2 regions of the Pseudarthrobacter sp. CC4 genome follow, and region 1 is predicted to be linked to the other one. Evidence: riboswitches for the same ligand, from Rfam matches in the RefSeq annotation. Region 1 holds a riboswitch; the other holds the start of a gene.
What was found. A riboswitch is a leader RNA that binds a small molecule or an ion and turns the genes downstream of it on or off. The one in region 1 is predicted to bind S-adenosylmethionine.

Region 1 (3,396 bases):
GAACGGGCCACCGGAGGGGTGAACGCGGTGACCGGCCGGGGCAGGCACACGTCGTCGTCCGCCCTCGCCCTGCGCCTCGCTGACGCGCCGTCCGGCAGCTGGATCATCGACACCCCCGGCATCCGCTCCTTCGGCCTGGCCCACGTGGACCCGGACCGGATCCTGCGCTCCTTCCCGGACCTCTCCCCCGGCACGGATGACTGCGAGCGCGGCTGCAAGCACACAGCCACCGCCGTGGACTGTGGGCTGGACGCGTGGGTAGCGGGAGGCCATGCCGGACCCACCGGTTCAGCAAGGCTGGCCTCCCTGCGGCGGCTCCTGGGGACGGACCCCCGAATGGAAGCCCAGGAGGCCAAGGAGCTGGGCAGCGTTAACTGACGGGGCCCGGTTCCCGGCAGAACGGCGCGCAGACGGTAGTTTGGAACCATGATCCAACCCGCTTCGAGCTACAACGATGACCTGCGCCTGGCCCACGTCCTGGCCGACTCAGTGGACGACCAGACAATGAGCCGCTTCAAGGCGCTGGACCTCCACATCGAGACCAAGCCGGACCTGACGCCCGTCACCGATGCCGACAAGGCGGCCGAGGAGGCCATCCGCGGCCAGCTCTCCCGTTCCCGTCCGCGCGATGCCGTACTCGGCGAGGAGTTTGGCAGCACCGGCCATGGTGCGCGGCGGTGGATCATCGATCCCATCGACGGCACCAAGAATTTCGTCCGCGGCGTTCCGGTGTGGGCCACCCTGATCGCCCTCGTGGACGAAGGCGAGCCGGTGGTGGGCGTGGTGAGCGCCCCTGCACTGGGCAAGCGCTGGTGGGCGGCCAAGGGCATGGGCGCCTATATGGGACGTTCCCTGGCAGCCGCAACCCGCCTCCGCGTGTCCAACGTGTCCAAACTGTCCGACGCTTCCCTGTCATATTCGAGCCTTGGCGGCTGGAAGGAGCGCGGTAACCTCAACGAATTCCTGGGCCTCACGGAGGACGTGTGGCGTACCAGGGCATTCGGGGACTTCTGGTCGTACTGCATGGTGGCGGAAGGCTCGGTGGATATCGCCTGCGAGCCCGAGCTCAACCTCTACGACATGGCCGCCCTGGTGCCCATCGTGGTTGAAGCGGGCGGCCGGTTCACATCGCTGGAAGGTGAGGACGGCCCGTTCGGCGGCAACGCACTGGCCACGAATTCCATCCTTCACTCGGAGGTGCTGCGCCGGTTGAACCCGGACCTGGACGACCTCCTCTGACCCTCCTCTTCCGAATAATCAACGGCGGGCACCTCCGAAAGGAGGCGCCCGCCGTCGTTATCTTCGGCAAAAGCGGACCTTTTCAACTGCGCGTAACAAAGGCCTTAACATTCCAGCCGGCTTTTAGCCTGCGCGGGCTATGTCCTACGCTCTTAACCAGGTCACGAGTGCCAGCGCTAAACCCCGGTTTGCTGGCCGGCAACCCTCCATTCGCGGTGGGGTGCCCCGGGTGACGACCAGGCCGGTCCGGAACGGATGCGGCAAGCGCGGATTCCCCCAGCGGAGTCCTGTTTCAAAGTGAGGTCTCTGTGACAACAGCCACCGTCTCCCCCAACGCCGCAATCCAGCCTGACGCCGCAGCACAACCCGGACAGGACGCCCTCTTCGACCAGCGCCACGCCGCAGCCGGCCGTCCCCTGGCGGCAGTCACGGGCGCCGAAATCCAGGCTCCCCTGATCCATGGCGGGCACGTCCGGTACGCGAACCTGGACTATGGCGCGTCCGCGCCGGCGCTTTCCGTGGTGTCCGCCTACCTCAATGAAATCCTGCCGTTCTACGCGAGCGTGCACCGCGGAGCCGGCTACGCCTCCCAGATCAGCACCTCGGTCTACGAGAATGCCCGTGCCATCGTCCGGGAGTTCGTGGGCGGCCGCCCGGACGATTCCGTGATCTTCACCCGGAACACCACCGACTCCCTCAACCTGCTGGCCGGCTGCCTGCCCGTCACGAACGGCCGGGCTGACGGCGACGTCCTGTACCTCGACATTGAGCACCACGCCAACCTGCTGCCATGGCAGGGTGTCCCCCACCGCAGCATCGTGGCGGACGACACCATCGCAGGAACCATTGAGGCCGTGCGTGCCGAACTGCAGCACGGCGGGGTAAGCCTGCTCGCCGTCACCGGCGCGTCGAACGTCACGGGCGAGATCCTTCCCGTCCGTGCCCTCGCCGCACTCGCCCACGAGCACGGCGCACGGATCGTGGTGGACGCGGCCCAGCTGGCGCCGCACCGCCGCATCGACATCACCGCTGACGACGTCGACTACATCGCCTTCTCGGGGCACAAGCTTTACGCGCCTTTTGGCGCCGGTGTGCTGGTGGGCCGGCCGGACTGGCTCGACGCCGGAACACCGCACCTTGCCGGCGGCGGCGCCGTCAAGGAGGCAAGGCTCGACGGCGTCAGCTGGGCAACGGGCCCGGCCCGCCATGAGGGCGGATCACCGAACGTGCTGGGAGCGGCCACCCTGGCCCGCGCAACGCAGGTCATCGCGGGGCTGGACCAGGACCGCTGGCATGCCCATGAATCAGCCATCCGCTCCTTCCTGGTGGAAGGCCTGCAGGAGATCGACGGCGTGACCGTCCACCAGATCTTTCAGGACACCAACCCGGACACCGACACCATCGGCGTGGTCAACTTCTCGGTGGAAGGCTACGACGCCGGACTGGTGGCGGCATACCTGTCGGCAGAGCATGGCGTGGGCCTGCGTGACGGCCGCTTCTGCGCCCACCCGCTGCTGAAGCGGCTGGGGCTGCCGTCCGGATCCCTCCGTGCCAGCTTCGGCGTGGGATCCCGGCTTGACGATGCCGAGCGTCTGCTGGCAGGCATCCGGGACCTGCGGACCAAGGGGCTCGGCTGGGACTACGTGGTGGACGCGGGCCGCTGGGTTCCCGCCAACGACAACCGCACCTACCCCCACTGGGCGCCCAACACCCCGGGAACGGCCGGCGCCGCCCCCTGCATCGACGACTGACCTGCGGCGTGCGCTCAGCCACGCCCGGGCGGGTACGGTAAATTCGGAAGGTAGCAACGAGACCCAACGAAGGAGGCCACGCGTGGCACGGGGTGGCCCCAGGCTGGATCACGGCCGGCGGCGGGAGCTGGGCCAGAGCTTCCAGGATGGCGGTAGGCACTATCAGCAGGTGCGGCCCGGGTATCCCGCTGAGACAGCACAGTGGCTGGTACCTCCGGGCGCCCGGTACGCGCTCGACGTTGGTGCCGGCACGGGCAAGTTCACTGAACTGCTGCTGGGGCTGGGGCTGTCCGTCACGGCGGTGGACCCCTCAGCCGACATGCTCGGACAGCTGGCGGAACATTATCCCGGCGCCGCGGCTGTCCTGGGCACCGCGGAGGCCACCGGCCTGCCTGACTCAGCGTTC
Region 2 (3,396 bases), on a different contig from region 1:
CTTTGCGGCGATGTGCGGGGGCAGGGTGCACACGGCGAAGTCCGCCTCGATGCGCTTGGCCTCACCGCCAGCGTTGCTGTATTCAACAGCCGCGCCTGCGGCGGTGTTGCTCATGGACAGGACCTTGGCACCGTAGACGAATTTGTCCTTGCCGATGGCTGCCTCAAACGCGTATGGGATGCGGTCCATGCCGCCCACGGGCTGGAACATCATCATGGCCTGGTCCCAGCCGAATTCGAAGGAGAAGTAGTTTCCCACGCCGCTGGCGAAAACGTCGGACAGGGCATCCGGAGCCAGGGGCACGCCGGCCTCCAGGCCGGCACCCGGGGCCACCGAGTATCCCTTGCGGCCGGTGCCGGCGTACTTGAAGCTCGCCGCGGCATCCCCAGGGACCTTGTTGCCAATGGCGCCGAAGCTCTTCAGGAAGGAGATCAGGTTCTCCTTGTCCGCTGCGCTCATGTAGCTGTCCAGGGCACCCTGGTCCGTGGCCTTGGCGAGCAGTTCGGAGACGTACCCGTAAACATCGGCCTTTGCTGCCCGGTGGCGGATGGGAGTATTGGAGAGCTTGCCGCTGCCCTCCCGGAAGAGGTATCCGTCAGCGTTCTGGTTGGTGAAGGGCTCGATCGCCACTCCGAGTTCCTTGCAGTAGTCCAGCGTGATGTGGTGCTGTGGAATGCGGCCCGGGCCGGCGTTCATGTACTGATCCCTCGAAAAAGCGGCGCGCTGGGTGACTCCCCGGAGATCCGCCTCCTCTGTCCCGCCCCGCACTGTCCAGTTGCGTCCGCCCGGGCGCATCCGCGCCTCAAGGATGGTGACTTTATAGCCGGCCTTACCCAGTTCGTAGGCAGTGGTCAGGCCCGCGATTCCGCCGCCAAGGATCACCACGCTCTTGCCCTTGCCCAGCAGGTCGTCAGCACGGGGTGCGGCGAACGCAGGAGCCGCGGCGTCCGGGGCCAGTCCCATGGCTGCCATGGTCTGGTACATCACCCCGGCTCCCCCCACCATTCCCACGTAGCGGAGGAAGTTCCTGCGAGTAGCATCTGTCATGTTGTTCCCTTTCACCGGAGTGTTACAGGGTGAGCCTAGGGATGAAATGTTTCGTCAAATGCTGTGACAGTGTCTGTCCTGTAGCGTTCAGATTTCCGTAAAGTAAACGCTCTTCCGGCACACGCAGCACCAACCTGAAAGGCCTTTTGCCAGTGAGTGGAAGCAGCGGTTACCTGCGCGAAGGGGTTCTCATCCGGCTGCTCGAGGACGCTGACGCCGATGGCCTGGCCACGGCGTACCAGCTGAATCGCGGACATCTGGCACCGTGGGAGCCAGAAAGGAATGACGCCTTCTTCACGCAGGAGCAGCAGGCGGAAATTATCCGTGCCAAGCGCGGACAGCACCTGTTGGGATCCGAGGTCCCATGGGTCCTGGTGGAGGAGGCCGACGGCGGTGCAGGCCTAGAAGGTGCGCGCACCAGAGGCGGGCGCCTTGTCGGGACAGTCACCCTGACGGGAATCGTCCGCGGCCCCTTCCTCAGTGCGAACCTTGGCTACTGGGTGGATGGCGGGCTTACCGGACAAGGCGTCGGCACGGCCGCTGTCCTCTTTGCAGCCAAGTACGCGCGGACAGCCCTTGGCCTGCACCGTATCCAGGCGGCGACCCTGCTCCACAACACGGCATCCCGCCGGATCCTGCAGCGGGCAGGGTTCCGGGAGATCGGCGTGGCACCGGAGTACCTGAAAATAGCGGGGCAGTGGCAGGACCACCTGCTGCATCAACTGATCCTGCCGCTCCCGTAAGTAGCCCAGCCAGGCCCTGCACCCTCCGCCGGCGGCACGGCAGGACAGTACTTCAGTTACGCAACATGACGACGACGGCGGTGCGGCCGCGGGCGGCAAGTGTTACGTTTTTGGGGAGTAATGAGTACCGGCGCCAAGCCCTGACTGGCCGGTCGGCAACCCTCCTTTCGCGGCGGGGTGCCTCAGGTGAACACTCGGCATATCGACCCATTCGAGCTGCAAGCGTGAGAGAAGGAGATCGTCGTGTCTGACGCACCTGCCCCTGAAGAGAAACTGTCATACCGCCTCATCAGCGGGCCGGATGACCGCGCCTTTTGCGAGCGGATCTCCGCCGCGCTGGCGGAAGGCTATGTCCTCCACGGCAGCCCGGCGGCAACCTTCAACGGCAGCAGCGTGATCGTGGCGCAGGCGGTAGTCCTGCCGGCAGCCATCGCTTCCGCGGACGCTGCCGTGGCAGATGCCGTTGACGACCTCGAGTCCGCCGGTGATGACCTTGACTTCGGCGGCGAGGGCCACGCATGAGCTACGCCGGAGACCTGACCCCGCAGGAGGCCTGGGAAAAGCTCGAGCAGGGCGCCATCCTGGTGGATGTGCGCACGGAGGGCGAATGGGCCCACATCGGCATTCCCGACACCAAGGCCACCGAGAACGATCCGCTGTTCATCCAGTGGACCTTCCCGGGCGGAATCCCCAACCCCGACTTCATCACCGACCTTAGCCAACAGGCGCCCGAGGACAAGTCGACCGAACTGGTGTTCCTGTGCCGTTCCGGCCAGCGTTCCATCGCGGCCGCTATCGCCGCCACGCAGGCCGGCTTCACCTCCTACAACGTCCTGGAAGGCTTTGAGGGTGAACCGGACCGTTATGGAGAACGTACCGTCAACGGCTGGAAGAACCGCGGCCTGCCGACCAACCTGGGAAAGAACTAAGTGACCTTCAACGAAGACGCCACCGGCTGGAGCCCCGACACCCAGGCCGTCCGCGGCGGGCTGGACCGCACCAACTTCCAGGAGACCAGCGAAGCTGTCTTCCTGAACTCCGGTTTCGTGTACGAATCCGCCGCCGCTGCGGAGCGGGCCTTTACGGGCGAGGACGAACGCTTTGTCTACTCGCGCTACGGCAACCCTTCCGTGGCCACGTTCCAGGAACGGCTCCGCCTGCTTGAGGGGACCGAGGCGTGCTTCGCGACGGCGTCCGGCATGTCCGCGGTGTTCACCGCCCTGGGTGCGCTGCTGGCGGCCGGGGACCGGGTGGTTGCCGCCCGCTCACTCTTCGGCTCGTGCTTTGTGATCCTGAACGAAATCCTGCCGCGCTGGGGCGTGGAGACCGTCTTCGTGGACGGCCCTGACCTGGAGCAGTGGCGTGAAGCGCTCTCCGAGCCCACCACCGCCGTCTTCTTCGAATCGCCGTCCAATCCCATGCAGGAGATCGTGGACATTGCTGCGGTGAGCGACCTGGCGCACGCTGCCGGGGCGACCGTTGTCGTCGACAACGTTTTTGCCACCCCCCTGCTGCAGCGGTGCGGGCAGTTCGGCGCCGACGTGATTGTCTACTCGGGCACCAAGCACATCGACGGCCAGGGCCGGGTGCTTGGTGGCGCCATCCT

Region 2: it holds a riboswitch for S-adenosylmethionine, as region 1 does, so the genes downstream of both, PV768_RS12605 (DUF1737 domain-containing protein) here and PV768_RS03460 (aminotransferase class V-fold PLP-dependent enzyme) in region 1, are expected to answer to the same signal.

Annotation. Positions count from the first base shown of each region.
Region 1 is NZ_JARCCZ010000003.1:147,219-150,614, reverse strand. It holds gene PV768_RS03470 (ribosome small subunit-dependent GTPase A) at 1-378, shown strand, start outside; gene hisN (histidinol-phosphatase) at 427-1,239, shown strand; SAM riboswitch class IV at 1,399-1,512, shown strand; gene PV768_RS03460 (aminotransferase class V-fold PLP-dependent enzyme) at 1,548-2,990, shown strand; gene PV768_RS03455 (class I SAM-dependent methyltransferase) at 3,073-3,396, shown strand, end outside.
Region 2 is NZ_JARCCZ010000017.1:606-4,001, reverse strand. It holds gene PV768_RS12615 (flavin monoamine oxidase family protein) at 1-1,047, opposite strand, end outside; gene PV768_RS12610 (GNAT family N-acetyltransferase) at 1,200-1,790, shown strand; SAM riboswitch class IV at 1,907-2,021, shown strand; gene PV768_RS12605 (DUF1737 domain-containing protein) at 2,034-2,312, shown strand; gene PV768_RS12600 (rhodanese-like domain-containing protein) at 2,309-2,719, shown strand; gene PV768_RS12595 (O-succinylhomoserine sulfhydrylase) at 2,720-3,396, shown strand, end outside.